3 regions of the Sporosarcina sp. USHLN248 genome follow, and region 2 is predicted to be linked to each of the others. Evidence: riboswitches for the same ligand, from Rfam matches in the RefSeq annotation. Region 2 holds a riboswitch; each other region holds the start of a gene.

Region 1 (10,583 bases), on a different contig from region 2:
TGCACGTATAGCCGGGAAAATCGTATTGATCGATTGGGGCCGAGACTGCACCGTGTTCTTTGAATAGTCGCCCGCCTAATTCATCTAACTCTTTTGTCGTAATGCCAGGAACTGCAGCCTCTTTTAACGCTTCACGAATTTCAGCTACAATTTTGCCGATTTTTTTTAACGCTTCAATCTCTTCATTATTCTTTACAATCATTTTGTACTGGTCCCTTCTTTTTTTCAATCACGCATCGGTCTTCCTTTAAGGCAGAAAGCCGTTTTGCGTCAAGCCTTCCGATGATCGAGGATGACCTACTATAACCTGCGTTTTGTTCAGCTTTCTATACTATATCATATTTTTTTCCGATGTATGATGTGTATGCATTGCTCGTTTTAGACTCCTATTTATCACTTCAATACTTTAACGCCTTGATAGACATTCCAAATGACGATCGCTAAAAATAGCACTCCATAAATGAGCATAAATAGGAAAGGCGTAAAACTCCAAAAATTAATATCACCTGTCATCATGCCCATCAGTCTATTTTCGAAAGAGACAATCGAAAACGAAAAGAGCAAGAAGCCTGCCACCATAACGATAACGGGACATAGGTGGGAAATAAGAGATCGCTTCGCATGCGTTTTTACTTCATAATCATCCGTAACAAAGTAGACGATGACCGGTAAAAGCAAGGGAGAGAAAAAAACACTGAAATAACAGAGAGCAGACAATATTTTACTATTTGGCATATAAGAACCTCCTCGTTCACAGTCCACTTATTTATCAATTCCCATCCTATAGACTATCCAAAACGAATAATTTTCATAGGATGTTTGTCCAATAAAACAATATGATACGTATTTTCAATTAAAAAACTTGCCACCTATTGCTTCTAATAATTATTCCATATACAATAGTATCGATAATTGAATTACAAGACCACAAGGGGAGCCTTTTGGCTGAGAGTGGACAATGCGTCCTGACCCTTCGAACCTGTAAGTTCATGCTTGCGTAGGGATGTGGATGGAAACTGGCATACTACGATGTCTCGGTTCTATCCGGGGTGTCGTTTTTTGTTTCCTTATATCCCTCCTATTCCAAAGAAGGAGGAGAACTAGTTGGATCGTAAACGTCTTCAATTTTTGTTAGAGGTTGCTATTTTAGGTGCATTATCTTTTGTTTTGGACTTGTTAGTATTGTTCAAGTTGCCGCAAGGAGGATCGATCACGTTATCAATGCTTCCGATTATCGTCATGGCCTACCGTTGGGGAATTGGCGGAGGGATGTTAACGGGCTTCCTTTCCGGACTGCTGCAGCTTGTCTCAGGAGCTTTTGTGCTAAATGTTTACCAGGCGGCTCTTGATTATTTTGCTGCCTACACATTGGTTGGTGTAGCAGCCATTACAATCGGTTGGTTATTAAACGGTAAAAAATCGAATGATAAGAAAACAATGGGGATGGCAATTGTTGTTGGCACCGTTGTAGGCGGATCGTTACGCTTTTTGATTCATTTCATAGGAGGCATGATTTTCTTCGCAGAATATGCAGGAGACCAGCCTGTTTGGTTATATTCGCTTGTTTACAACGCTTCGTATATGGTTCCGTCCATATTGCTCTGTGCGATTGTAGCGGTGCTTTTATTCACGACTGCTCCAAGATTAATTGAACGTACGTAAACAACTATACTTCGGAAAATTTATAGAGTTCAATCCCTTATTTGATGAAATAAACCTTCGTCCCGATAAGTAGAAAACAGAATAGAAATAAAACGGACTGTTCTTTCATTTTGAAAGGACAGCCCGTTTTTTTGAATGATTTTCTCTGAAGATCATAAATGCTATGAGAACCGCTGTTAAAAATAATGCTGCAGCTGTTACAAAAAGTTCATCAGTTCCGTTTTTAAATGCAATGCCGATAAATGTCCAAATGAACACGAAGTTCATCATAAAATCGTGGTAATGAAACATAAAATGAAGGGCAAATGCTGTAGAAATCGTTAAATAGATGACAGTCCATAATGGAGCACTTAAACCGAAACCAGACCAATCATGCAGCAGTAAGTAATAGCTTACTGTTGAAATGAGAGTAAGAAAATTCCATCCAATTAGCAAACTATATGGCATCCTGCCTGATATATGGTTATCCGTCTTATGATAGCTAAAATACACTGAAAACAAAATGCATAGTAACAGGATTTTAGCGGCGATGCTTAAAGACAGGTAGCCATAGTGCCAACAGAAAATCCATACGATCGATAGTGCAATAGCAGTGAAGAAGCCGTACATCCGTAAATTTATAAATTTTTGTTCTTTTGCAAACGAAGGAATCCAAACAAATAACATTGCGTATATTACTATCCATAATAAAAAGACATAATTTGCTGGAATAAAAAGTAATGGCAGCCTATTTGCGATTTCACTAGTTGTTTGACCGTTCAAAGAGAAAAAAGTCGCGATGACATGTAAAATGATTAGCACTAAAAGTGAAAGAGTCATCATGATAATTCTTGACATAATAAATCCTCCCTTTGAACAGTATACCTATGAAATGCTCTTGGTGCGAAAGAAAGTATGAAATTTACGTCACAAAAACCATTATTTCGAACACCGAAGATTCGTGTTATAATAATATTCGTAGTTAACGAAAATTTTAAAAAAGAGTAGGGGGATTTGTTATGACGAAAGTGGGTTATTCACAAGTATGGGATTTAGATGTTTTTTTTGCAGGGGGTAGTGAATCACAAGAACTTCGGGCACATTTGGATGCTTCAAAAGAGGAGATCAATATCGTTGAAGAGAAAGTTGCGAAGTTCCATACACCTGTTTCCGCGGATGACGGAAAAAAGGTTTTTGAGCTAATAGAAGCGATAAAAGGCACTGCCATTAATTTACGAGAAGCAGGAGCAGTTATCGGCTGTTTTTTAGCTGCAAATACAAAAGATAAAAAGGCATTGATCCTGCAAGGGGAAATGGGAGCTTTATCTGCGAAGTTTGCAAACATTCAACTAAGATTCAAGCAAACACTTGCAAAAACCGATGCAGAGGTTTGGCAATCGTTACTTGAAACGGATGAACTTTCACAGTTTACATTCATTTTGAATGAATGGCGAGAAGAAGTGCAAATGAAGCTTTCCGAAGAAGAAGAAAGCTTGATTACCGCTTTAAGTGTTGATGGTTATCAAGGATGGGGACAATTATATGATCAGCTTGTCGGAGATATTGAAATTCAAATGACTGTTAACGGGGAAGAGAAGTCATTATCAGTAGGACAGGCAAATAATCTTTCATCAAATAAAAATGAAGAAATCCGGAAAGAAGCATTCGAAAAACTTACAGAGGCATGGAAATCGAAAGAAGACTTTTTCGCTTCTGCTTTAAATCACTTGGCAGGATTCAGGCTAGCCGTTTATGATAAGAGAGGCTGGGATTCCGTCCTTCAAGAGCCTCTAATGAGAAATCGCATGAGCCAAGAAACGTTGGATGCGATGTGGAGTGCAATTAGTGCCAACAAAGAACCATTTGTATCTTATTTAAGTGCAAAAGCCAAGATGATAGGCAAGGAAAAGATTGACTGGTATGATTTGGATGCACCCGTGACTGCTTCTACGAAGACGATGGAATATGAGGAAGGCGCTGAATTCATTTTAGAACAATTCGGCAAATTCGGTCCGGAGTTAGAAGCTTTCTCACGCAAAGCTTTCAATGAAAGTTGGATTGAAGCCGAGGATCGTCCGAACAAACGTCCAGGCGGTTTTTGTACGGGTATGCCAAAATCGGAGCAATCCAGAATCTTCATGACATATAGTGGTTCTATGTCGAACGTTGCAACTTTAGCCCATGAATTAGGCCATGCATTTCATTCATACGCGCTGCGCCCTGTACATTATATGAATCGGCAATATGCTATGGGCGTCGCAGAAACTGCATCCACATTTGCCGAAATGATTGTAGCGGATGCTGCGGTGAAAGCAGCGGAGACGAATGAGGAGAAAGTTGCGCTTTTAGAAGATAAAGTTCAGCGCAGCGTCGCATTTTTCATGAATATCCATGCGCGTTTCCTATTTGAAACAAGGTTTTATGAGGAACGAAAACATGGAGTTGTTCCTGCAGCACGTTTGAATGAATTAATGGAGGAAGCGCAAAGAGAAGCTTATGGGGGTGCGCTTAATACAGTCCATCCTCATTTCTGGGCATCTAAGCTGCATTTCTATATTACGAACACACCGTTCTATAACTTCCCGTATACATTTGGATATTTGTTCTCGCTGAGCATTTATGCGAAAGCATTGGCCGAAGGAGAAAACTTCGAACAGAAGTATCTATCTTTATTGCGCGATACTGCAGTTATGTCTGTCGAAGACCTGGCTATGAAGCATTTAGGAGAAGATATAACAAAAGTCGATTTTTGGGAGAAAGGTGTAGCTCTTTGTGTGAAGGACGTAGAAGAGTTTTTGAAAATAGCTTCCAAAGAAGGGTGAACAAGTATTGATTCTGCTTGAAGGAGAAACGATCTATTTACGAATATTGACAGAAGAGGACGCTTCGATTTTCACGGAGATGTTAATCGCCAATAAAGAGTTTTGGACAGTATTCGAGCCTCGTCATGAACCGAGTTATTATACCGTTTCTGTCCAGCGGGATAAAATCAGGGAATCCATCTATCAGATGAGGGACCGCAGGGAGTATAACTTCGGTATATTTGATTCGGAAACAAGCAGATTAGTTGGGCATATTTCATTGTATAGCATTAAAAGATTGCCCTTTTCGAGCGGTTTTATCGGATACTCGGTAGATGAAAGGGAGACGGGAAAAGGGATTGCGACTGAAGCGGTGAAGATTGTAACAAAATTTGCTTTCGAAACGATGTCCCTTCACCGTGTCGAAGCATTTGTTTCTCCTAAAAATACCGGTTCCGTAAAAGTATTGGAGAACGCAGGCTTTACTCAAGAAGGCTTGCTGCGAAAATTGTTGTATATTAACGGTGTTTGGGAAGATCATTACATGTATGCCATAGTGGAAGACGATTTTTGAAAGGGCAAGGCCGCATGGCGGAGATTAATGTCGAAAATAAAGAGCCGATTCCTTTAATAGGAATCGGCTCAGCTTGTTGAAAAACGCTTGCATACTATGAATTAATATTGCCGTATTTACGCGCCCTTTTCGGAAATGTTCTATGTGGCAAGCGATTTCAAGCCAAGATAGGCAAACACCTATTTCATGACTATTAACTATAAAAAGACTGTAGACATAGTAAAATTTACTTTGTCTACAGTCTTTTATGTATTTCCCGGGAAATGTGGAACGTCTTTATTGATCATAACCGTTAACGATAACGTCTAATTTTCCAGTATCTGGTTGTACGACGAGGCCGTGAACTGGCACTTTAGCGTCCATTAATGGATGATTTTTAATACTGTCCACACTTGATTTGACACTTTCTGTTACATCATTAAAACCATGTAGCCAGTCTTTCATATCAATTCCAGAATACTTTAAAGTTGTAAATAGGTTCTTATCGATTCCGCGATCGACCATTTTATTAATGATTTTTTCCGTATCGACTGAACTCATGCCACAATCATGGTGGCCAATGACATATACCTCGTCAGCTTGCAATTCGTATATTGCAACGAGAATGCTTCGCATAATGCCACCGAAAGGATGAGTTACAATTGCACCCGCACTTTTGATTATTTTCGCATCTCCATTTTTCAAGTTCATTGCTTTAGGAAGAAGCTCTGTTAAACGAGTATCCATACAAGTCAGAATGACAATTTTTTTATTTGGAAATTTTGTCGTAGCGTATTGTTCATATTTCTTTTCTTTAACGAACTCTTCATTGAATGTCATAATATCGGTTAAGATAGTCATAAACATGCCCCCAAATGATTTATGTGCTAATTTTACCGAAAAATAAAAGAGTTGCCAACTGGCAACTCTTTTTTATTTAGTTTCTGGCTTTGGATCTATCGTTTCTGCATCAGAAGAATTCAGAGCCTTACCAAGGTAATGCATTGTGAACAATGCTGCAATTAAAAGGACAATTGCATATCCGATTACTGTTGTAAACATCAAGCCCATCATCAAGACCCCTCTCTACATATATATTCTATATTTCGTATGAAATTTGGAAAAAGGTTTGCCCGTTTCTATTTCATATGAATGATTTTGCTATAACCATTATACTATATAACAAACTTTTTTAAAGACCTCATTTGAATTGATTGTGTCAATAATTAGAATGCCCAGTTGCCTTGACGGAAGACCGGTTCTACTTGGCCATCTGCTGTAATGCCATCGATGTCCATTTCAGCGGATCCAATCATGAAGTCAACATGCGTAATGCTTTGATTCAATCCATGTTTTTCAAGCTCTTCTGTCGACATTGTTTTGCCGCCCTCTATGCAGAAAGAGTATGCACTGCCGATCGCTAAATGGTTAGAAGCATTTTCATCGAACAATGTATTGTAAAATAATATTCCTGATTCAGAGATCGGAGATGCGTGAGGCACTAAAGCGACTTCACCTAAATACTTAGCACCTTCGTCGGTGTTGATAAGCTGGTTAAGGACTTCCTCGCCCTGTCCGGCTTCCACCGCTGTAATTTTCCCATCTTTAAACGTAACTTTAAAATCATCAATAATATTGCCGCCGTAGCTTAGCGGTTTTGTATTGGAAACATATCCGTTGACACCCGTTTTATGTGGAACTGTAAATACTTCCTCAGTCGGCATATTTGCCATGAAAGCATTGCCTGCAATATTTACGCTGCCGCCGCCTACCCAAATATGCCCTTCAGGCAGTTCAATCGTTAAATCAGTTCCTGGAGCAGTGTAATGAAGTTTTTTGTATGCTTTTTTATTCAAGTAATCCGCTTTATCATTTAATGTTCGATCGAGGTCCTTCCAAGCACTTACAGGATCCTCTTGATCAGCACGTACTGCTTTGAAGATTGCTTCCCAAAGTGCAGGTACTTGTTCTTCTTCCGGCAGATCAGAAAAAACCTTTGCTGCCCAAGCCTTTGATGGGGCAGCGATGACACACCAGCTGAATTGGTCAGCTTGCATCATTTGGCGATACTTGCTTAAAGCTTTGCCTGCAGCCTTTTGGAAATCAGCAATACGTGAAGTTTCTATCCCTTTTAGTAAGTCGGGGCTTTGTGAAGCGACACTTACGAAAGCCGCCCCTGCTTCTGATAGTTTTTCTTTTTCCATAACCTTCCACTCGGGGAATTCCGAAAAAGAATCAGCTGGTGCCATTTCGTATCGAGTTCTTGAAATTTGGTCGTCTGCCCAGTCAACTAAAACATTGCGTGCACCTGCTTCATATGCTTTTTTAACAACCATCCTAATAAAATCAGCAGTTTCAATGGATGCACTAATACATAAAATTTGATTCGGCTGAATATTGGCCCCTACTTTAACGACCAATTCCGCATAATTTTCCAACTTCTTTTCGAATGTAGACATACGATCTACTCCTTTCAACGTATGTATTCATACTACTTCAATCGCATTCCTCAGGCAATTAGAAAAAATGAAATATAAATTTCTGTCACATCGAATTCTTATTTTATTTACAATATAACTCTAAAGAAATGCCTATTTCTGTCGAAATAAAAAGAAGTAGACTGACATGGAGGTAGTCAAATGGATTTATCAACGGTTTTTGGGCTTATCCTTGGCGTTGTCGCATTGTTTGTCGGTATGGTCATGAAAGGCGTATCGCCGGATGCTCTTTGGAATATCGCTGCAATCCTCATCATTATCGTTGGAACGGTAGCAGCTGTTGTCATTGCGTTTCCAATGAAAGAACTGAAACGCGTGCCGAAATTGTTCGGAATCATTTTCCGTGAACAAAAATTGACATCTGATGCAGACTTGATTCGTATGTTTTCAGGTTGGGCAGATATCGCGAGACGAGAAGGATTGTTATCGCTGGAAGCAAAGGCGGATGAAATTGATGATCCATTTTTGAAAAATGGATTAGGTTTGGCGATAGATGGACAAAACGCCGATTACATCCGTGATGTACTAACTGAAGAAGTCGATGCTATGGAAGATCGGCACTCATCAGGAGCCCTAATCTTTTCACAAGCAGGGACATATGCTCCGACTTTAGGGGTATTGGGTGCGGTTGTTGGTTTAATAGCAGCACTTGGAGATATGAATGATATTGAGGCATTGGGGCATGCAATTTCTGCCGCATTCGTCGCAACGTTATTAGGAATTTTTACAGGGTACGTGTTATGGCATCCGTTCGCAAATAAGCTGAAAAGGAAGTCAAAAGAAGAATCACGTCAAAAGATGATGATGATCGAAGGCATTTTATCCGTCTTAGAAGGTGAAGCGCCACGAGTGATAGAACAGAAATTATCTTCTTACTTGTCAATGGAAGAACGTCGTAAGCTCGCAAATGCTGGCGGAGGCAAGGAGGCGGGACAGGTTGTCGAGGAAACGCAAGCGTAAAAAAGATGACGGGCATATTGACGAATCATGGCTATTGCCGTATTCTGATTTGCTCACGTTACTATTAGCATTATTTATCGTTTTATTCGCATCAAGTTCATTGGATGAGGCGAAATTTAGTCAAATTTCCTCTGTTTTCAACCAAATCTTTGACGGGGGAAAAGGGGTAATGGATGACGCTGCGCCGACTTCTGTTCCTGTACCGAAAGATTCGTCAGGGGAAGAAAATGAAAACTCATCCTATCTTGAGGATCAGAAGTCATTAGAAGGCATCCAAGAAAAATTGGATGACTATATTGCGGTCCATGAGTTGGAAAATCAATTCGAGACACAATTGACAGACGAAGGATTGCTTGTAACGATTCGTGATAGCATCCTTTTTGAAACAGGGAAGGCGACAATCAGTCCGCAATATGAAAACATGGCAAAGGATATTGCAAATCTTCTAATATTCGAGAAGCCACGGCAAATAGTAATTACCGGACATACGGATAACGTCCCGATCCATAATGCGGAGTTTGAGGATAACTGGGAACTTAGTGCGAAACGTGCTTTAAATTTCTTAAAGATTATTATTAGCAGCAACGGGCTAGACCCTAAGTTGTTCAGCGTAAAAGGCTATGGAGATACGGAGCCGATTGCATCGAATGATACTTCGGAAGGCAGAAGTAAAAACCGTCGTGTCGAAGTGTTAATACAACCGTTAGTTATGAAAGATGGAACAATGGTAGAATAAAAAAGCCAGCTTGTTGACAAACGCTCGCATACTGCGTTTACAAGCCAAGCCAAGCTGAGCAATCATCTAATTCATGACTAAAAACCTTAAAAAGACTGTAGACAAAGTGAAAAGATGCTATGTCTACAGTCTGAGGCTAATTAAAGGAAAAATCCTTTAATTAGCCTTTTTATTTTGTTTTATCTATCCGAATTAAAGAAAAGGCGCCTAAACCTTAAACCGATCAAAGAAGATCGATTGGTGAGGCACCTTTTCCTGCATAGGATCAATTGCGCAATGAACCCAATTCCGCTGCAATCGCTTGCATTTCATTAGGACTGATCGTTTCTCTTTTCATGACCATCTCATAAATGTAAACCAAATCCTCATAATGAGAAGTATTGAAGCTTTCTGCCTTCATTGCATCGACATTGACCATGCGAAGCTTGTCTTTAATTTTATCAATCATATACGCCACGTTTTCTGTGGATGGTTGAGTTAAATCCATTGATTCGTCCGCCTTTCGTTAACATAGAAACTATCATTTCATTATTTGGCGGATGTGTCAACTGAAGTTTGCTTGCCCAATCGTTCCGCTTCTTTTTCTTCTTGGACTTTCGCTTGGAAACGCTTTGTTTCCATTATAATTATACCGGACAGCCCTAACAGTCCAATCAAGTTTGGAATCGCCATTAAGCCGTTCAGTACGTCAGCAAGTGCCCAGACAACATCGAGGGAAGCAACTGCTCCAACAAAAATAAATGCTACGAAGATGATTCGATAAGCTAAGACAAAACCGTGTTTTGGGAATAAATATTGGAAACATTTTTCCCCGTAATAGCTCCATCCTAAGATCGTTGATGTAGCGAAGAAAATTAATCCGATTGCTACGATAAGTGGACCTGCTGAACCAAGGAATGATCCGAATGCTTCTGCAGTCAGTGCACCTGCGTCAATTGATTTGTCTTGCCATTTACCAGACATGACAATCGTAACTCCTGTAATGGAGCAAATGATTAACGTGTCGAATAATACTTGCGTCATGGAAATTAACGCTTGCCGTCCAGGATAATCCGTTTTAGCTGCAGCTGCGGCAATCGGTGCAGATCCTAACCCGGCTTCATTCGAGAACAATCCACGTGCGACCCCAAATCGGATGACGGCACCGATTGCTCCTCCGGCAGCAGCTTGTCCAGTAAAGGCATCTTTGAAGATGAGAGCGAATGCTTCAGGAACTAAATTTAAGTTCATAATAACGACAATCGCTCCTGCAATGAAATAAAAAAGTGCCATGATCGGAACGAAAAATGCGGTAACCCGGCCAATTGATTTTATGCCCCCTAAGATAACGAGTGCACCGAAAACGACAAGTGCAATTCCCGTAATGTAGTGCGGCACGTTGAACGTGTTATTCA
Region 2 (10,583 bases):
CAAGCCTGTTTGACTATCATAGAACTTCTCGTTGATGGAATCAATTGTCGGACTGACGAAATCGCCGTTTCTGAATGGCACAATTTCATTATGCTCTTCCGAGAATAAATCGGAACCAAATTGAATAAAGTCTTTCGTATCAATTCCAAGCAAATGCAATAACGTCGGAAGAAGGTCTGTCTGGCCGCCATACGTATGGTTGATGCCGCCTTTCATTCCGGGGACATGTATGAATAATGGGACGCGTTGCAAGTTCGCACTTTCATAAGGTGTAATGTCTTTCCCTATGATTTTGCTCATTGCTTTTTTATGGTTGTCTGAAATACCATAATGGTCACCATACAGCACAATGACTGAGTTATCATATAAACCCATTTCTTTTAATCGAGTGAAGACTGTTTGAATCGTCTCGTCCGTATAACGCGCCGTTTGGAAATAATCATCCACACTAGCGTCTCCAGTCTCGGCTTTATCAATTGTCACTAGGTCTTGATTCATCGCATACGGATAGTGGTTTGCAACCGTAATGAATTTCGCATAGAAAGGCTGCGGCAATGAAGCTAACATGCTTTCAGATTGCTCATAGAACGGTTTGTCCAACAGTCCGTATTCGGCCATGTCGATCGGGTCACTCGTATCATAATAACTTGCATCGAAGAAATGATCGTACCCAAACGCTTTGTAGATCGTATTCCGATTCCAGAAGCTGCCGTTATTGCCGTGGAAGACAGCGGATGTATATCCGTGATCCTTTAAAATGCTTGGCGCAGCTTGGTACGTATTTTGCGCTTTCGTAATAAAAGCAGATCCTTGCGGCAGACCGAAAATGGAGTTCTCCAACATGAATTCCGCATCGGACGTTTTGCCTTGGCCTGTTTGGTGGAAGAAGTTATCGAAATACGCTGTATTCTCATCTTTTGTTAATGAATTTAAAAACGGTGTCACTTCTTCCCCGTTCAATTTGTAGTTGATGAGGAAGCTTTGGAATGATTCTAAATGCAAATAGATGACATTCATTCCTTTTGCGATCCCAAAATACTCTTTGTTCGGTTCGGCGTAAGTAGATTGTGTAGAGTTGATTACTTCTGTAATGTCACTACTATCTGCAAGCGCCCGCTGTGATGAGGCCGCTGCTGTTTCCACCGAGTCATAAATCGAGTAATTGTACATCCCTAAATATTTCACAATATAATTCCGATCAAAGCCGCGCGTCAATAGCTGCGGACGGCTCGATTCGGCAAGCCCTAAGTTGACCAACGAAAGGACTAAGGCCCCTACAAGTATCGGGGCTGCTTTTTTAAACCCAATTCGATTTGCCTCTTTTCGTACCTTGCGTGAAAATCGAAGGTACAACATGACGATTACGTCCACAAAGAACAAAATATCATAAGGCTCTAACAAGGAAAGGACACTGCCGCCTAAATCTCCGAAATTTTGCGTTTGGAAAAGGGTAGGCAATGTAATAAAATCACTAAAAAATCGATAATAGACGATATTCGCATATAAAAGAATCGACATGAGCGTGTAAATCATAACAAGGGCAGTATATTTTCTCGTACCTTTAAACAGAAAAGAAATTCCTAAAAACAGCAATGCTGAACCGAGTGGATTGATCAGTAATAGGAATTGTTGAAGTGGTCCTTCTACCCCTAAATCAAATTGTGTAGCCTGAGCAATATATGTTTTCACCCATATCATCAAGACAGCGACTGCATAGATTCCTAAAAAGTTGTGCAAAAGAAAATCTTTCACATTCCGTTGTTTTCTCATGTAATTCACCAACCTTTTACTTCTTAATTCTCTTTATATCTACGGAAAATGTTATTTTAAAATAACTTTAACTCTACGGCTAAAATATAATACTCCTCTTTATCCATTTCGTCAAGTTCGTAGGATTCAAGGTAAGGCAAATCAAGAGGTATTCATAGGCTTTTAGAACTATTTCGAATTTCTCTGTCTCCAGAGTATCCTTTTTGACCCCTCCCTTCTATATAGAGGGTAAAGGGGGAATGAGCATGACACATTATCTGAAAGAATACGCACGATTTCACACAATTGAGGAAATGGACGCTGCAGCTGAACAGCATGTGATGATGCACTATGATGAAATGACGAATTCAGATCGCCAAGTTTTAGACGTCATTCGCCGCTACTCCGTTAAATATGGGGCTGCTCATTTGAAACACGGAACGATCGAGGAAGCGATTGGAAAATCCAACGTAACAGTAAGACGGGCAATCCGCAAACTCGTCAACCTACGCATCATCGAGAAAATCCATTACATCCGACCGGTCATGAGCGGGCTTGGCGCCAACATTTACAGCATTTTGCCTTTCGATGACCAGGGGAAAATGAACGACCGTGACCATGACGACAAACCGCATGAGAACGAGGAAAAAGGGCAGCTTCCGGCAGACGAAGCTACTCTTTCTAAATCTTTATTAAAATCTAAAGATCTTAACTACACGTCTCCTACGGAATCGTCAAAGTACTCCACAAGTCTATTTAGTCGAATGAAAGACTTGCTTGCCGCAACGATCGGAGACACAAAAATGGCCCGTGAATTCTACGGAATTCATAGGGCCCTATCTGGAAGCATGTTGAAGTTTGATATTTACAAAGACGATCTCCACGTATTCGAAGACCTTGCGTATCGTGCTTTAATGATTACTGTGATGGCTACGAAGAAGAAAGCAATCCGTAATTTGACGGGGTATTACAAAGGCGTTTTGGACAAGTTAGTTGATGAAACGTATTTCAAAGATATGTTTATGCTATTTGATAAACCGATCGAAGGATTTTATTGTCCGTGAGTTTTTCGCGATGAAAAAACTGTACGCAATTCGATTCACTATCGTCCAGCTTTCTTATCCACTAAATGATTGATATATTTCGTAAAGGGATTGATCATATTAATAGCACAACGTTGCACGGTGCTGATTTTAAAGGTTAGCAGTATAGAATCACTTGCCAATTACTAATCTTTTACTAGGCTAGTCCCAAATGTTCACGCAACGTGTGGCCTTCATATTTGTTTTTGAAAAGACCTCTCTTTTGCAGCTCGGGTACTATAAATTCAACAAAGTCCTCTAAGCTACCGGGCAATGTGGGAGGCATAAGATTAAAACCATCTGCTACCCCTGCTTCAAACCAAAGCTCCATCTGATTGACAATCTCTTCAGGCGTGCCGATGAGTGTGAAATGTCCTCCTCCAGCATTTAGATACCCCAATAGCTCCCTTACTGTTGGGTTTGTATCCTGAAGTATTTCTAATATCGTCTCATATCGGCCGACCGGTCCAGTAAATTCCTCCACAGGCGGCAATGGTGGAACCTTTTCATCAAGTGCCCAATTGGAGCAGTCTTGTCGAACAAAAATGCTCAGCTGTCTTAAAGCCGTTTCAATAGGTAATTGTTCGTCTAATGCCGCTTTCTTAGCGAAAGCCTCTTCACGACTCTTACCGACATAAGTTACTAAGCCTGGGAACACTTTAATATGTTTGTCGCTATTCTCGCTTTGTTTCACTTGCTCATTGATTTTTTCTCGAAATCTTTTTGCTTGCTTGAAGTTCCACGACACTGAGTAAACAGCATCGGCATGCTTTGCGGCTAATGCAATACCTTGTTTGGACGCCCCTGCCTGCATTGCGACCGGTTTACCTTGTGGACTTTTCGGCGTAGTGGACGGTCCACGCACCTTAAAATAGGTACCTTCATGATGAAATGGCGATATATTTGAAGGATCGATCAACTTTTTCTCTTCACGTTGATGCAGAAACGCTTTACTGTCCCAGGAAAGAAACAACTGATTCATTAACGTTGCAAATTCATCTGCTTTTTCATAGCGATCATCATGAGATGGTAGCTTATCCATACTATGATTCTGCGCTTCAACATCAGTCATTGAAGTAACAAGATTCCAACCAACACGACCTTTTGTTATATGGTCTAAACTCAAAAGCTGCCGTGAAGCCGTAAATGGATTGGAAAAAGTACTTGAGATCGTTGGAACTAACCCTACATGCTCTGTCACTTGGGATATGGCTGTTAAATTGATCAGTGGATCAAACCAAAACGCCGGCATATCACTGGTTTCTTTGCCTACAAATGATTGATTATCTGCAAAGAATACGACGTCAAGCAAGCCCCTTTCCGCCAACTTAGCCAAGTTCTGATAATAGGTAATATCACCAATCCGTTCAACACTTGAATCAGGCATTAGCCAAGCAGCTTGGTGGTGTCCGCAGCCATACAGCAAAACACCTAAGTTTAAATGTTTTCCTTTCATTTCAGCCATTTTTCACACCCCCATTTGTCAGTTCATTGTTAAACCGCCATCGACGGTAAAATTCTGACCTGTAATGCCGCTTGCATGTTCTGAAGCCAAATAAGCGACCATATTCGCAACGTCTTGAGGTGTGGTGACTTTCTTCAACGGCGTTGAGTTGGCAATTAAATCGAATACTTCCGGCGTTGTAACAGCACTGGCGTTAGTTGTTTTCAATAAGCCCCCTGAAACGACATTCGCCTTTATGCCATACGCCCCTAATTCGGCAGCTATATTACGTGTAAAACCGATTAAACCTGCTTTCGCTGTCGTATATTCATGATAAGGTACGACAGGATTTTGAAATAAATTCGTCCCTATACTAATAATACTTCCATTTTGTCGTTCCATAAATTGAGGGACGACACTTTGAATTACGTTAAATGCTGCTTTTAACGTACCATCCAACTGTCTTTGATAATCTTCCCAAGATAGTTCTGCGAAAGGTTTCTGCTTGATTGGATCAAATTTAAAATCGATCAATGCATTATTCACCACAACATCAATTTGCCCAAAATAGTCAGTTGCCTCTTCTACCATACGATCCACTTCTGTACGATTGGTGACATCCGCTTGAATGGCAATCGCATGCTCCTTTCCAATCTCGGAAACAATTTTGTCGGCTGCCTCTTTGCTCTTATTGTAATTGACGACTACCCGAAATCCTTGGTTTGCCAATGTCCTTACGATCGTTGCCCCTAACCCTTGACTACTTCCTGTTACCAATACGACTTTACTCATCCCAACCACTCCTGTACGTATATTATTTGAAACGGTAAATGGCAGCTAAAAATTAAAAAACGCAACCTTCCAAAAGGAAAGTTGCGTAACACTATGATGACATACCAAAAAGAAGACAGAGTCATCCCTCTTCGTATATCCAAGAGTTTACACTTTCCTACGCTAGTTTCAGCTAGATCAGGTTCAAAGGGTTTGAGTCACTACTCATCTCAGTTAAATAACACCCCTAGTGCATACTATTTAGTTTTTAAGAGTTTTTAGATCATGCGGCCATTTATAATATTTCTATTAGTCTGTACTTTAAACCATAGCATATTGAATGATCTATTACAACTTGGCCATTTATTTCCTTGGGTCCATAGTCAAAAAATATAAGATCAGCTTTGATTGCTTTTTTCAATAAACATGTGAAAGAACAGATTTGCAACTACAAGAATGATATTCAATCCACAAAGAACTGGACATTCACGGAAAGACGATCTATTCATCTACCCGTTTGGGCATTGGCCCACAATCTTCTAAAAGTGGCTGGCATCCACGAGCTACTTTCAGGATTTTAAATGAGAATAATACAAGAACAGGTGAGGAAAAACGAATCGTTTTCCTCACCTGTTCTATTTCAGGAACATATTGGACAGCCCCTATTATAATTATTGACTATATCCTTCAAATTAATTATTTATCCAGAAACTTATAGATAAGGATAGACTTACTCTATTACTTGTTCCGGCCAACCGATTTTTTGCTGATAAATCAAAACATCCCGTTAGTATTCCTCAATCTTTATTTTTATTTTCGTTTTTATTTCTTCTTCACTATCTGTTGCTGTTTCTGTTTCAGAAACATTCTTAATAGACTCTTCAACTATTTGCTGAATCAATGTATTATCAATTTTGGCATCCTTTGGAAAACCTACTGAAACTGTTAATTCGTTAATACTCCCACCAACCATTATTGCTAGTGAATCACTTTCAAGTTCCGTCTCCTTTGTAATAGATTCATTTGTTTCATTTTGTAATTCAGATAAGAAATTTGATATTCCATCATCTCCACCGTTTTCTTGGGAAATTACTACTTCTTGCTCGCTTTCTAATACCTCGGTTGTATTACACGCGACTAACAAAATTAAACTAAATAAAATCCCTGCAATGATAGCTTTTTTCCTCACTTCTCAATTCTCCTCTCAAAAACAAAGTGCAAATTTCACAACAATTCTCCATGCATAAGTTTAACGATATCTATTGGAAATAGTTTCAATTTAAACATATTTTTGTTCAGCTAACTGGGCCGTTTGCAGAACGGACGCAAATTGCTTAACCGCAACGGCTTCCCAATATGATTACTGAAATAAACCAATCACCCAAACTGTCAAGTACATAGGAACTGCAACAATTATCGCCCCTGCAACTAAGTAGCTAATTGCCCATATAAAAAACTTTAAAATATCATATATAGCACCTGCTAAGTCATCAACAAATCCCAACTTTAGCCCCCCTCTACCCACAACATATTTGATAATCCCTCTTTAACAGTATTTCCCTTTAGAAAATAATGCATAGCCCATTCAGCGATGTTCCACTTTAGCTATCTGGCCGTTTGTTGAATATCATTATATATCTTAGCACAATGAGATCTGATCCAGCGGAAATATTCAGTATTTTTTTAAATATATACATCGGAATTTGTCAGGGAGGCAGTAATCTCGGAAGGTTTATCTCGAAGAATTTTTACTCCTCAGAGCTGATTGATCTAATAGTTGTCTTTTCTGTTAATTTATAAAAAAAAAACGATAAGATGTCTTAGCGTTTTATGTGTGTGTCCTACTTATGCGCAGTTCATTCGAAAAAGTCCTGAAACTAGAGGAATGGCAATAGCAAGGGTATGAGACAATTCTCGTTTAATCAAACAATACACTAAGAACTGGTAAAAAAACAAAATTTTTCTCTTTGGGCTCATGAGGAGTTGAAACATGAATCAAGTTCCACTTTACATTATTAAGGGTAAAGTTTTACAACTAATTAATGTCAATTAAGTTTATACTTTGATGAATCGAATACTAAATCTATCAAGCTATCAAAAAGCTTTAGTTGTGAAGGATTATCCCAATCTTCCTCAAACTCAGCCATTAGCCACATTACTTCATCTAAAAATACGTGTTCTATGGATTTTTGCCAATAACTCTTTTCTAAATCAGTTAAACTGACCGATTCTTTATACCCAGACAGGAAAAGTTCCCATTGATTCGGTGTAAATATCTCATCTGGTGCAGTTGATAATTCATTATGAAACAAAAGTAAAACTAACGCTAAATCAAATATTCGAGGAATCCATTTAGCATTATCTGGGTCAATTAAATAAGGTTTCGGAGAATAAATTAAATTATTCGCTTTATAATCGTGTGGTGTTGCGACATTTGGCAACCCAACAATTTTTAGCTCTTCTTGTTGGGTAACGATTTGTAACAGTTTTTCTTTTAATAGAATGCCATCAATTCTATGATTAACTTTTTTTGCAAACTCTTCGATTGCTTGAACACTTTCTTCAATTTCTTCATTGTTAAAATCATAAACATCATATTCTTCCAACTCATATTTATTATCCTCAAGAGATAGTTGATGTATTTGTCCCAGCAGTTTACCTGCATCAAATATTTGATTATCAGTTCCTCTATAAGTTGTTCCTTCAATAAAAGGATAGACAACATATGTTTCCTCTCCAATATCTTGTGGATTGTCCATTTGAATATCCACAGGGATGACTACTTTAATACCATTATTCTTTAGATATGTAGTATAATTTACTAATTTTCTTGCTTCCTCTATCGGATTTTGTGTCCTTTTAACAATTAACTCTTTCCCTTTATCAGTTATTCGATATACAGGTGAAAAAGGATAAATACTTTTAGGCTCTTTGTCTATTTGAAAGCCAAACCTTTTTAACACATCAATTCCATTCATATTTATACCTCCAAGAGATAATTCGTTTACAATTATAAAGTTACAGATGTTTACAAAAGATATTGATTATATTCCTTACTAATTCCCTCGTTTTTTCACAAACCTGCTCCGTTTAAGTACACTTCTTCACAAACCCCTTATTCCCCTTCATTAATAGATCAATGGTAGGATAATTTTAAAATCCTTTCTCTCAAATGTTACTATTATTTGTATGGTATAGGCTACCAACAATTATAGATATCATCAGGAGACAAAAATGGAAAAATCGTATAAATTAACCGGGGGAATAAAGCAGAAGAACATCTTTTTCTGATATGTTTATAGCCGATTTCTGGAGGACAGCGAGTACGCAAATGAATCGAATCAATCCGAACAACCTACGGATGAACTGATTGATTCGATCGAGAAAGAACTATGTTACAAGCTTCCTCTGAGCCTGAAGTGATTCATGTCGATCAAGAAGGTGATTATGAGATTACATTCCTCGCCGATAATTTTGAGGTGTTTATTAAAGGCATAGTGAACGATGAACATTATGATACTTCTGAAGAGGACAAAGAAGTAGCTTTGGATAAAGTAGCGCACGGCAAATTTTCTCCCCTGCTTGCGGAGCTCTGCTCAGGGGTAACCGAATTGGAACAGGTAGAACAGAAAATCCGCAGCATCTGCACACGGATTGTTGAAGAAAAAGGCCATTTTTCTTTCCACGCAGATGAATTATCATATGTCATGTACGATGTGCAGTTTTGGTTATATACGAAGTCGTATCCAGACACCAGTCGCGACCAATATGAAGCTGTTTATGAAAACATCATCGCATTTGGCGGGGAATTCGGCCAAGGTGGATATGCGCCTTCCTTTATAACCGATTGGCTTGATATTCGCATGAAGGAAGGGCGAATTGTACGGGATCATGGGAGCATTCGGTTTACTGATTCGTATGCTGAGGAAATAATTAAGAAGTTGCGAGAAGCGTAATCAGATTCATGAAGAGCTCACTCTTAAAGTGGGCTCTTCTTCTTTCAATGTTAGTGGTGAGCAGCGGGATCGCCTAGTCACCCACTAGCGACATTGCCAATCATACACTACTTTTGAAAAATCCCGTTTCCTCCATTCTATTTTCTGCTAATGAATATCACTTCATAGGATTCAAAAAAAGTCGTACATAAGTTATCGCTTATAGTCGGGCTTTCCAACGTTTCTTAATGATGCGAATCCATTAGCTCTTTCAATCCGTTCTAAACGTTTCCCTTTTGTTAGTAAACTACTGTATCTATAAAACGCAAGTTTTTCAGTGGCCTGGTTCCATAATGATCTCTTTTTTGAACCTTGCTTTGTTAATACTACGTCTTCGTTATGTTTGAATACTCCATAACCTAATTTGTCTGAGGAGGTTGTAAGTGATTCAGTAGCCATATAAATACATTTCTCATAGTTGCATATTCTTCCCTATTTCTAAAATGTTGATGGTACCGTGCCCACGAAGGCGGAACTTCCCCCTTCTTAATATCAAACACTTCATCCACTTCCAAGTAGTCATAAATTGCATGTATGTTTTGGGCGTTATGTATATACTTCCATTTTCCATCTGTAATTTTTGCTTCTTTAAACAAACCAAAAAATAATAATATATCTCCTTTACCACCTTTCATTTTATTTAATAACCCTTCGGATGGTCTGCTCTGTCCAAATAGTCATCTCCACTCAGTAGTTCAATTTTGCAGAATTGTCTTTCTAGTGTCGGGATCTATGTGTTCTACATAATGATGCTTTGCCCCCAACTCTTGCATGAACATCCGTATAACTAACGTAGGCAAACTATATGTATAGAAATCACCTGATCCAGCACGGAGTATCGGTATAGAAACTAGATTTCCATTTAAAATTGGATTTGGTTTCCCACCTGATTTTGAATCAAATCCTTTTCTACTCAATCTAACTTTTCTTGCCTATTTAAGTCCCCCTTAAAAAATATTAGTGAAAAGATATTTTCACCTTCTCTTAACTCTAATCATTTAATTGATAAGAACTTCAAATTTCCTTAATTGACTTATACCAATGACTAATAATTTTTTTGAGAATATCGATGGAATCAAGTATGATAAAAATTATGAAACCAAATAATCCAAGTCCTATTAAAGAAAATACTAATAGTTTAAGTTTTTTTAAAAACCCTTCATTTTTAAAAGTAAATCTAAAGTGAAGATACAAATTAGTAAACTGTTCATATATCCATTTCAAATTATATTTCCCCAAACTGTGATACCATTTCTTTAGCTCAATTTGGTCTGGAATCCTTATATACTTCTCTCCAGAAAACCTTCTATTACTAACGAAGTCTTCTCCATAACTTGATGATTTTATATAAAAATCATATTCCTCCCATCTTTCTATATATGGATTAAATTCCTGTTTGACTATTTTATGACCATATCCATGTTTTAATAGGTATATAGTGAATGGAATAGAAAATACTCTGTTCTTTTTATCATAAAAATCTATTTGCCCCTCAACATGATCAAGATGTTTTCCACTATTGTTGATAAAAAAAACTTCTCT
Region 3 (10,583 bases), on a different contig from region 2:
TAAATCTCTGATTGGTCTGTAATATTTGTTCGAATCCGGCCATCATCGGCAATCAAATGTTGCTGTATAAAACTCTCTGTCGGTAACGGATCTTTCGCTTGGACGACTTCCTGTTTCTTAAACACATAAAGCTTCAAGAGTATGAGCGTTACAATGCCCACCACAATTATTCCAACAATTGCATTTCTGCCTTTCATTTGTTGCGTCCTCTCTTTTGTTGAAGGATCTCATTGCCAAAAATTTTATAAGGCAAACGGCGATCCAATTTAGCCTCAAACATTGCTGTATCCGCATATTCAATTAATCTTTTCGGATGTATGCTATGGTCTGGGAAAATACTAATTCCAATACTGACACTGGCTTCAAAGTAAATTGAGTCCAATGTGAATGGGCCATCAAACACTTCAATAATTTCTGCTATATTGGATTCAATATGATCGATTTCTTCGATTAAGAAGATAAACTCATCTCCACCCACGTGAAAAATCCGGTTGCTTAATGTAGTCAGCTTTTGCAGGCGATCGGCGATCTCTTTTAAAAACCAATCCCCAACCGAATGGCCAAAAGTATCATTAATTAATTTAAATTGATTAATATCCATGAATAAAACTGCAAATCGGTTATCCGTCCGAATTGCCCGTTCCGATAGAGCATCGAGCTCCTGTTGAAGCATTCTTCGATTTGGCAATCCCGTAATTTCATGGCAAGTCGCTAATTGTTGCCAATGTTCTAAGCTGCCTTTCTCAGAAATCTCTAGTAGCAGACATACGACTTCATTTTGGTGTTCATGCTCGTTACGTACAATCGGCACGAATAAGCAAGTAAACCAATTGGAAACGCTATTCTTTGAAACTAAACATAATTCACCCTTCCACCGTTCCCCATTCATTGCAATATCTATGGCGTTTTGTATAAAAGCGGTTGATTGTCGCTTATCTTGAAATGATTTGAAATCTCGCATATATAATTCAGAAGAAGACGCAAATCTCTCTTGGAAACGCTCATTTGCTTTTATTATTTTTCCTTCGAAATCCAAGATAGTCAGCATAAAAACGTCTTCTAATAATTCATAAACACTTTCGCTTAAACTTGAAAAATCAACCGTTAGCGCATTGCCGCTATGTTTTTGGTGCATTTTTCATATCCTCCCACTCGCTTCAATCCTTTTAAAGCATATAGGGGCACTCTTACCATTCGCTTACTCAACACTTATCAAACACTTAACAATTTGTTACCTTTTTCCCACACACAGAAAGCAACTAAAAACACATACTTTTTCCTCTATTTGCTAATTAGTGCAATTTTCAAGGTTACTCGACTATCCCGCTTAACTTTTTGATAGTAGTCAGTAAAAAGTCTGTGTTGGTTTTTCAGTAGGAAATTATGTCGCCTTCCATTCCGATAAGAGCTCTCATGGCTTCAGTCATAGATAGAGTTTGAGATTCACACACAAAAAAAGCCTTAAAAATTTACTTAACGCAAAATTTTCAAGGCTTTTTATTCTTATTAGAGTGGTTTTGATCCTATTCAGCTATCCAGACGAGGATGTCGCAAAGAACACTGTTTTTCCATAACAACATTTCAACCTATTCCTTCACATAATGATGCAAAAGTACAAGTGCTTAGCGGATAATCTCCTTTATTTATCCCAAAGCGTGAACATACATCCTATCAATAGAATTGTGATGAAAAGTGAACACATCATCCAATCCTTCCTGCTGACAACAACTACCTTATAAAAAGACTTTCTCTTTTCACCTGTGAATCCTCTTGCCTCCATAGCGAAAGCAGCTCTTTCCGCTTTACGTACTGCACCTGCAAGCATTGGCAATAGCACCCTACGCAGATTGAATAGCCTTCGGATAACATTTTTCTCTACATTGGCCCCTCGTAACCTATGCGCTTGCTGTATTTGGATGAATTCATCCTTCATGACTGGCAAAAATTGATAACCGACTAATATGCTGTAAGCGATTTTCGGCGACAGCTTCATTTGTTGCATCAAGCTCATAATGAAAGTGGTCGGATTCGTTGTCAATGCGAATAGTAAAGACAATCCTGCGAATGCCAATACTCGGAAACTGAGTGATAGCGCATGATTGAATTGGCTTTCTGTAATATCTACATTCCAAACCGACCAAAGGACTTCTCCTGTACGCTCTTCCGCAAATACAATCGTCGTCCAAAAATAGCCGAAAGCCATAATGGCAAACGGAACCATAAAGAGCATCCATCGTTTCCAACTAATTGTACTAAAAAACGCTTGGAGCATTATAACGCCTGCAAAGCAAACAAGAGGAGTCCACGGATTGAAAAAGAATGCCATCGCCAACATGCATATTGTAATCGAAATGAACTTTATGGAAGGGTTCATATTATGCAAAGCTGACTTCACGTTGGCTCCCTCCTATCGGCTGAAGCAAATGGTGTTCAGAAAGCAGTTGATGATCATTCCAAACGGTCTCCGCATTGTACTTCCCTGTCAGCTTTCCGTCTTTCATTAATAAAACGGAGTCGGCTATTCTATACGCAAATTCCATATCATGTGTGACGATTAAAAAAGTCGTGCCGCCAACTGCCCGCCCATCGATTAGGCGGAACAATTCTTCCAAAGCTGCCGTATCTTGGCCGGATGTCGGTTCATCCATTACAATCACTTCCCTGCCATCACAAAGCATCGAAGCAATGGCAACCCGCCTTTTTTGTCCATGGCTGACCGCAAACGGATGGGTGTTTGCAACTTCAGCTAAATCCAAACGTACGATCAGTTCATTTACCGCTTCTCCACCGCCATATGCAATTTCCTCACGGACCGTTTTCGTTAGGAATAAAAACTCCGGCGATTGCGGAACATACCCGACTGAGTTTGGCTGCACTTTTCCTTCCGTCTTTATGATACCGCAAAGTGCCTTCAGCATCGTCGATTTCCCGCTGCCATTCGGTCCTGCCAACACAGCTACTTCACCGCGGTTTAACGTAAAGGAAGAGGAATGTAGAAAGGTATCTGTTCGCAGACCATTCACAATAAGTGAAGGGATATTCTGCTTACTGCTTTTCCTTTTTTCGATAGTAGCTGCAGTCGGCATTTTCTTAAGTGGAATTTGCCTTTCAAAAAAGCCATCCCATAATTCAAGCCGATGTTCAATTGCGACGATCGTCAAGGATAACCTTCTTTGCAGGCGGTCCAACCAACGTATAAACTGTTTTGCCGTATACGGATCCAAATGGGAAATTGGCTCATCCATTAATAGGACTTCCGGTTTCATTATTAAAGCGCAAGCTACGGCAATCTGTTGTTTTTGTCCTCCGGATAGATTGTGTATGACTGCATGTCTGAATGCTGTCAACTTAGTTAGCGCAAGCACTTCAGCTATCCGATCATCCATTTCCTCTCTATGGACATTCAAATTTTCCAATGTGAAGGAAAGCTCTTCTTCAACCGTTTGCATGCAAAACTGAGCATCTGGATCTTGGAATACAGTCGCAATTCGATGATTCACCTCACCCGGTTTGTAAGCTTCGCTATCTTTCCCGAACAGCGTAATCGTTCCCTTTACAATGCCATCGCAATTATAAGGATATAGCCGATTGATCAAATAGAGAAGTGTGGACTTTCCACAGCCGCTGGGACCAGTGAAGACGACCCGCTCCCCTTGCTTGATTGAAAATGAAAGATCTTTCAACACCCACTTTTCATCTTCCGGAAATCGAAAATGCACTGCATCAAACCGAATCACTTCAGGCACGCGCATCACCTTTTTCAGAACGGGCAATTGCATATCCACGTAGAGACCCAGTCGCAAGCAGTCCGTCTGCGACCGCTTTTCCTCCAACTCCAGCAATTACTGCACCGCTTACAATTCGTAAGCCAAACATGAGCAGTACATACCCGGTGCTAAACACTGTAAAGCCACCTAAGAAATAGCCGTAAACGAAACTAAATATTGCAGATCCTGCGCCAGCCAACATGAGCACCCAAAGGTCGAAGCGTTTGTATCTCGTCACGGCAAAAGCTGCCTCTGCACCTAAGCCTTGTATAACCCCGGACAAGATAAGTCTTGGTCCGACTGCATTTCCTAACAACACCTCAATAGCTGCCGCAATCGTCTCGGAAATGACTGCCGCTCCAGGCTTGCGGATAATGTACATACAAATAATCGAGACGATAAACCAAATGCCAAATATCCATTCATAAGCAATCGGCCCAATGAAGCCTGCCCATATATTGCCCGCATGAAGAAACAACAAATAGACAATCCCAAATACGACCGAAAACAAAGACATTAATACGACTTCTTTCAACTTCCACGATTTCAACATGTTATCGTCCTCCATGCGAAGGGCTATTCATGCTCATCGATACCGTCATAACAAGATGTTTATGTTCTTCGGAGCGAGCATTTGAAAAAGCTTCTTCATAAAAATCGAAAACATCATGAATATCTCCGTGAATGCCGCTTGCATAATGCATCGATTCATTAAAGACCCCACGCTCTTTAGCATGATCCACTTCACGATAAATAATATCCATATACGAAGGATTGTTCATCGGATACAATGCGAATTGTGAAGAGACATATTGCTTCGTACGATCATTATTTAGCACTGCATCTCCCATATTCAAATAAGCATCGCCTGCGCTATCGCCAGGGCAGCCTGCAGAAAAGGTTCCAGACAACGCGATATGCTTTCCTGTTTTTGCTGCACTCAATGCAATCGCTTTGGCGACATTGAATACATGGACCTGTTTGCCGCGAATAACCGTCGAAACATCGTCTGTATGCATCCAAACAGCTGATGTATCCGTTTCTTCCAGAGCTCCTTTAATTATTGCTACAAAATCGTCTGCCATCGGATGAAGCGAAAAGCGAAATCCGACAATTGGACTGAATCCACATTCCATTTTTGTGACCCCCTACATTTTTTTCATAAAAAAGAGACTACATCCGAGAAGATGTAGCCACTTGTCCATTTTTTGTGAGTCTCTATTCAGCAAACATACAAGCATATTCGTCTTGTCAATAACGAGATGCCATCCGCTGAACAAAGATCTTATAGGAAAGTCACTACACTTCCCCACGCAGGCATTATCCTGATCGGGTCATAAGGGATCGGAGCAACAGCTCACATCTCAGCCAAAATGGCACCCCTAGTGCAGAAACGGTATGTAGTTCAATTCTATGATGCCACCAGTATAGTCGAAGAGATTATGTTTGTAAATAGATTCATATGACTCCCTACTTTTATATAGACAAAGTATCTTTTCGCTTTGTCTACAGTCATTATAGGGTCTGTAGTAAATAGATAGAAGTTTCTTCAGCTTGGCTTGAGAACGCTTGCCAAGGAAGACAACCTAAGCCTGCTGGCCCAAACGTAGTAGCGAGCGTTGGTCAACAAGCTGAGCCTTTGATTTAATTTAAATTCAAAGGCTCTTACGATTTCTATTCATCACGCCCGATTTTTTTATCCCTATACTGCTGCTCCTTTTCCATTCCTTCTTTGAAGTACTCGTTAAATTGCTCCCTCTCTTCTTGATGAGTATCAAGCCACGCCTTATTTCCCTCCATTACACCGTATCTCCATTTTTCAAAAACATAACTTGTAACTGCGTATTCTAAATGCCATAAATCTTCCCCGTGTTTTTTTAACAAAAACTCCTGCGCAACAAGCATTCGTTCCTTCTCACGTTCACTTTTCTCTTTAATCCTCTTGCCTAGTTCACTTGCCCATTCCCTTTTCTCTTTTCCAATCGCTGTCGTTTGTGAAGTTCCTTCCTTTCTCCATTCCATCCAACGGTTTTGTAATTCTTCGTACTGCTCCCTCATATACGCTTTCAAATCGCGCTCTGAGTTCACATACGTAAAGTCTCCATTTCCTGCATCCGCTACTTCTTTCAACAGTTTTTGCCCTTCGTTGTCGACGTCAAATCCGATAATATTAACGACTGTTTCAATGTCCGCAGCGACAAAACCTTTGCTGCCTGGACAGGGTCGCCATCACAAGTTTCGATGCCGTCACTGACAACATATACGACAACATGGTCGGTATTTTCGGGAATGTCCTCCGTTACCGTCTCAAGCGCAAGCCCGATCGGTGTCCATCCCGATGCTTGGAATGAATTCAAAGACTGCTTGAACTTTGCGCTATCAAAATGACCTTGGAACAAGTTTTCTGAGCTACTGCACGACAATTGTTTGTCTGCCACCGTTCCAGTCCCTTTATGGCCGTATACCCTTAACGAAATTGTCGCTCCTTCAGGCACTTGTTTAGCGAACTCATAAACAGCTTCTTTCGCTGCTTCCATCCGTGTTTTATTGCCAACTGCCGCTCTCATGCTTCCGCTCGCATCGATTAGAATGGCATAATGCGCTGTTCGCAATTCAGGTGAATCAATTTTATCATCAGGGCGTTCAATATTTACTTCAACAGTTGAATCAAAATGAATAAGCTGATCGACTTCTTCGTGATAGTCTTCAGACAATAAATAAACAAGTTCTTTTAAAAATTCCTCTTCCGTTAAATCATTCGGCAGCTGATCCAAATAATCAATTACTCTATTCTTATCGTAATGTTCTCCACTATATATACCAGGTTTACGCAACATTTCCTGCTCCACTTCTGTTAGTGCTCGTGGAGCATCAATCTCATAAAAATCATCCTCCAATCTACCATTGTCTTCCTCAATCTCTTCATTCTCAGCAGCTTCTACAGTTTCAACTTGCTGCTCTTCTTCACCCGCGCCATTGTCATTTGTCACTTCCGGATTTTCTTTTGCAGAGCATGCTGTCAATAATAGAAGGGATAACAGCGATGCGTACAAAATACTTCTCAAGTCGCCAACTCCTCACAAATTATATTGTATTTTATATTAGTACAGATTATTCAGAAGTCAAAGGGTCGGAAAGTCTAATAGTAAATGAGAGAGAATTTAAATATGTATTTTTGAGAGAAAGCAGTAGAAGTCTTCAAGGCAAATTATTAACTTACCTATGAGTGCAAGCGATGCAAAAGAAGAAGAAATTGTATAAGCGTTAGAAGGAATACGATTTTAGTGAGAACCACCCTTAAGCGAAGGTGGTTCTTCCTTTATATTAAACTTTCCTACTTAGCAATAATTGAAATTCCGGATGTGTTTTGTACTCCATCTACTCCACAGCGTTTTCAAAATCGGAGTACGATTGTAACCTAATTCGGATTGCAGGCTCTGTCACCATTTCAAGCACCTCGTTCTTTGGCACCCAGTGGCAATCCGATGTTTCTTCCGATGTGCACAGTTCGCCGCCGATCGGCTTACATGCAAAATCGAACATCACCTTTGTCGGTACATCCGTCATGCTATCCTACCATTTATAGATCCCTGTATTTGAGTACACGCCAATGAGGTGTTTCACTTCAACGTCAATCCTACTCTCTTCCTTCACTTCACGAATTACACCATCCATCAAGTTTTCTCCTACTTCAACTTGTCCACCTGGAAAAACCCATCCTCCATGCTCGGTTTTCACTACTAATAAATTGCCTTCCAAATCTTCTACAAGGCCCCCACAAGCAATAATATGCGTCGGCATTTTCATATCCCATTCCCCCTTATCAATCGATCATACCAATCCCACAACATTCCGCAAATCAATTCCCCTTGAAAATAGGCAGTTTATGCGCAATTCCAAAGGTGTTATGCGTTCTGTAGGCAAGTTATGCGTTTTTTAATTGGAATATGAGTTGTGGACTTGTCGATATGCGTCAAATTGATAAGTTTATGCGTTGTTGTATGATTTTATGCGTGTTTGAAGTAGATTTTCATGGACGTTTCGGAAGTGGTAAGTTTATGAATCAATCAAAAAGAGCTTCCATAGTTGGACGCGCAACTTCGGGAAGCTATTTTTAGGTAATGGAATTTATGAAGTAATAAATTCCCCGCCATTCACATGGATCGTCTGCCCCGTGACAAATCGGGAATCATCTGAGGCAAGATAAACATATGCAGGGGCTAATTCAAATGGCTGCCCTTGGCGGTTCATCGGGTTGCCGGCTTGCGTAACAACATCTGCTGAGAAGCTTGCAGGGATTAATGGCGTCCAAATGCGCCCTGGCGCAACGGCGTTCACTCGTATTCCCTTGCTTACTAAGCTGTTCGAGAGTGCTCGTGTAAATCCGACAATTGCAGCTTTCGTCGCCGTGTAATCGATCAGCTGTTCATTGCCATCGTACGCCACAACGGATGCTGTATTAATAATGGCGCTTCCTGCTTTTAAATGAGGCAGCGCTGCTCTCGTCGTATAAAAATGCGAGTACACATTCACTTTAAAAGTGTCGTCAAACTGTTCATCTGTAATATCCAATAAGCTTAACTGCTGGAATTGAATGCCTACATGATTGCAAAGCACATCCAATCCGCCAAATTCCTTCACTGTCTTTTCAACAATATGAATGCAATGCTGTTTGTTCCGTACGTCTCCCGGAAGCAATAAGCAACGCTGCCCTAACTCCTCAATTCTTCCCTTCGTCCGGCTCGCATCCTCATGTTCATCGAGGTAAGCAATTGCAACATTTGCTCCTTCCTTCGCGAATGCGATGGCGACGGCTGCTCCAATTCCACTATCCCCTCCTGTAATTAAAGCGACTTTGTTGGTTAGCTTTTCGGATCCTTTATAAGATGGATTTTCGATAATCGGTCTCGGATTCATTAACTTTTCTACACCGGGCTGTCGATACTGACGCTGTTCTGGAACGGTCATTGGCACGTCTTCGTATTGAGTGATTTTGCCATAGTTCGGTTGCATCGGATATGCCGAAAAATCATCATGATCGTTCATCATTTTTGTCCCCTCTCTCAAAAGCCTTTCAACGGCATAGTATGATACGCCCAATCGTTGCGTTACTATTTCGCACAACAATTCATTCAAGGTTGAATATGATAGAACAATTGACAATAGGAGGTTACGATCATGCACTCAACGAATTCATGCAATGCAGATGTTTTACTGACGGATGATTCGGATGAAAAAGTGACTGTTCATTACGGTGAAACTACATTTCGGCTGCCTAAAATCGGGCCAAGGCCGCCATTTTATTATAACCCGAGATGCGAACCGTATTATCCAGAAATTTAAGAATAAAGCCAATAGCAAAAGTATATCTTCGTCCTCCAGCTTTCAGTACAATATCCGAATAGCGATACCATCTAATCCTTATGTTAGGCTTAAGCGATTACAATGAAACGAATTTCGGAATGAGAGAAAAGCGTAATTCTACTCTTTGTACTAACTTGATTAGTGTGGTTTCTTTACTTATTAGTGCATGCTTGAGATAGGTATGGAGACCAGGTCCGATGATTTCGGAGCGTGGATAGAGGTAGTTTTATCGGATGAATGAAAGGGAATCGATGACAAAATAAGTAAAACAATAGAAATGACGCCTATTCACATCGATTCGTGTTCTCCTGCAAGCAAAAAGACATATGTTCAAGGAAGTAGGGAGGACATCCCAATAGTTTAAACGATCTCCGACGATTATAGATATCAATTCACTAAGTTCAGTTTGTTCTCTTCTATAGATAGTTTGAAAAAGGGAAGGCTCACGGATTAACGTCTATCCGGCTTCCCTTTTCATATGCTTAATTCATATACTGCCCATCAATAGTTCAACCAAATAATTCGGCAGCAACTTTCTTTGCAGTTATAATATCTTTTGTGCCGTGGATGAGCATTCTACCGTCGCGAAATAAGACGACTCGTTTCCCATTGTACTCGCAAGCGACCAAATGCTGATTATGGATCATGTTTGCAACTGAATTCCGGATCGACTCGGCAAAATGAGAAAGTTCAACTTGTCTTTTTTCCGGCCATGTCAATTGGACAGTGTCCCTTCCACAAAGCACTGCCGGCCGCATTGCATTTCGAGCATTCAGGAATGGAAAAATCGCATTTTCGGAACAGCTCGGGCAGTTTCTTTTTTTCAAATCTCCTACTTGAATTGACGCCCGCTCTTCAGTCCATACATCAACGGATTCTAATTTGGGCTCAATCTTTGTTCCTGTCAAATATTTCAATACACCCGTAATTTGACGGGCAGCTGTCGTGACGACAATCGGACTGATGACGCCGACCGTATCGCACGTCATATTCAGTGTTGGAAGTGTGTCCAAGAGACAGTGGAGACAAGGTTGGCCGCTTCTAACACCGATTGGAAACGTCAGACCATAACTGCCTACACATGCCCCCATGAAAAAAGGCAGGCCGAGTTTCATTGCCGCGTCATTGGCAAGCATTCTTGTTTCCATATTGTCTGTTGCATCCACAATCACATCGTGTCCTGTAAATAGATCAAGAACATTTTCAGGAGTCACATCCGCAACAATCCCTGTAATGTTTACATCACTGTTGAGAGTAGACAATCTCCTCTCGGCAGCCACAGCTTTTGGCACTTGATGTACAGCATCCTGCTCAGTGTATAGCTGTTGTCGATGTAAGTTCGTCCATTCAATTATATCCCTATCTACAATTGTCACTTGTCCTACACCAGCACGAACAAGCATTTCAGCTCCCGAAGAACCTAATGCTCCGGCACCTAAAATAAAGATACTC

What was found. Region 2 has a riboswitch for thiamine pyrophosphate ahead of WFH04_RS08640 (3-oxoacyl-ACP reductase). Riboswitches for the same ligand answer to the same signal wherever they lie in the genome.
Region 1: it holds a riboswitch for thiamine pyrophosphate, as region 2 does, so the genes downstream of both, thiT (energy-coupled thiamine transporter ThiT) here and WFH04_RS08640 (3-oxoacyl-ACP reductase) in region 2, are expected to answer to the same signal.
Region 3: it holds a riboswitch for thiamine pyrophosphate, as region 2 does, so the genes downstream of both, WFH04_RS01405 (YkoF family thiamine/hydroxymethylpyrimidine-binding protein) here and WFH04_RS08640 (3-oxoacyl-ACP reductase) in region 2, are expected to answer to the same signal.

The regions. Positions count from the first base shown of each region.
Region 1 covers NZ_JBBCZC010000002.1:120,185-130,767, forward strand. Annotated here, with positions in the region: gene map (type I methionyl aminopeptidase) at 1-202, opposite strand, end outside; gene WFH04_RS01555 (magnetosome magnetite crystal formation protein family) at 394-735, opposite strand; TPP riboswitch at 921-1,021, shown strand; gene thiT (energy-coupled thiamine transporter ThiT) at 1,105-1,662, shown strand; gene WFH04_RS01565 (tryptophan-rich sensory protein) at 1,768-2,499, opposite strand; gene WFH04_RS01570 (M3 family oligoendopeptidase) at 2,661-4,463, shown strand; gene WFH04_RS01575 (GNAT family N-acetyltransferase) at 4,471-5,016, shown strand; gene WFH04_RS01580 (beta-class carbonic anhydrase) at 5,293-5,856, opposite strand; gene WFH04_RS01585 (hypothetical protein) at 5,929-6,066, opposite strand; gene WFH04_RS01590 (aminopeptidase) at 6,222-7,454, opposite strand; gene motA (flagellar motor stator protein MotA) at 7,635-8,453, shown strand; gene motB (flagellar motor protein MotB) at 8,431-9,189, shown strand; gene WFH04_RS01605 (DUF1128 domain-containing protein) at 9,455-9,676, opposite strand; gene WFH04_RS01610 (alanine/glycine:cation symporter family protein) at 9,718-10,583, opposite strand, start outside.
Region 2 covers NZ_JBBCZC010000017.1:3,409-13,991, reverse strand. Annotated here, with positions in the region: gene ltaS (lipoteichoic acid synthase) at 1-1,770, opposite strand, end outside; gene WFH04_RS08650 (hypothetical protein) at 2,016-2,813, shown strand; gene WFH04_RS08645 (LLM class flavin-dependent oxidoreductase) at 2,989-4,296, opposite strand; gene WFH04_RS08640 (3-oxoacyl-ACP reductase) at 4,315-5,067, opposite strand; TPP riboswitch at 5,205-5,305, opposite strand; gene WFH04_RS08635 (topoisomerase) at 5,834-6,235, opposite strand; gene WFH04_RS08630 (hypothetical protein) at 6,407-6,550, opposite strand; gene WFH04_RS08625 (aminoglycoside phosphotransferase family protein) at 7,092-8,024, opposite strand; gene WFH04_RS08620 (hypothetical protein) at 8,439-9,002, shown strand; partial or broken gene WFH04_RS08615 (Nmad3 family putative nucleotide modification protein) at 9,401-9,958, opposite strand; gene WFH04_RS08610 (hypothetical protein) at 10,056-10,583, opposite strand, start outside.
Region 3 covers NZ_JBBCZC010000002.1:80,342-90,924, reverse strand. Annotated here, with positions in the region: gene WFH04_RS01430 (hypothetical protein) at 1-197, opposite strand, end outside; gene WFH04_RS01425 (diguanylate cyclase domain-containing protein) at 194-1,135, opposite strand; gene WFH04_RS01420 (energy-coupling factor transporter transmembrane component T family protein) at 1,640-2,395, opposite strand; gene WFH04_RS01415 (ABC transporter ATP-binding protein) at 2,376-3,752, opposite strand; gene WFH04_RS01410 (ECF transporter S component) at 3,739-4,320, opposite strand; gene WFH04_RS01405 (YkoF family thiamine/hydroxymethylpyrimidine-binding protein) at 4,322-4,903, opposite strand; TPP riboswitch at 5,057-5,161, opposite strand; gene WFH04_RS01400 (hypothetical protein) at 5,442-5,897, opposite strand; gene WFH04_RS01395 (vWA domain-containing protein) at 5,894-6,832, opposite strand; gene WFH04_RS01390 (NUDIX hydrolase) at 7,146-7,334, opposite strand; gene WFH04_RS01385 (NUDIX domain-containing protein) at 7,341-7,574, opposite strand; gene WFH04_RS01380 (SDR family oxidoreductase) at 7,896-8,813, opposite strand; gene WFH04_RS01375 (hypothetical protein) at 8,946-9,110, shown strand; gene WFH04_RS01370 (ThiF family adenylyltransferase) at 9,641-10,583, opposite strand, start outside.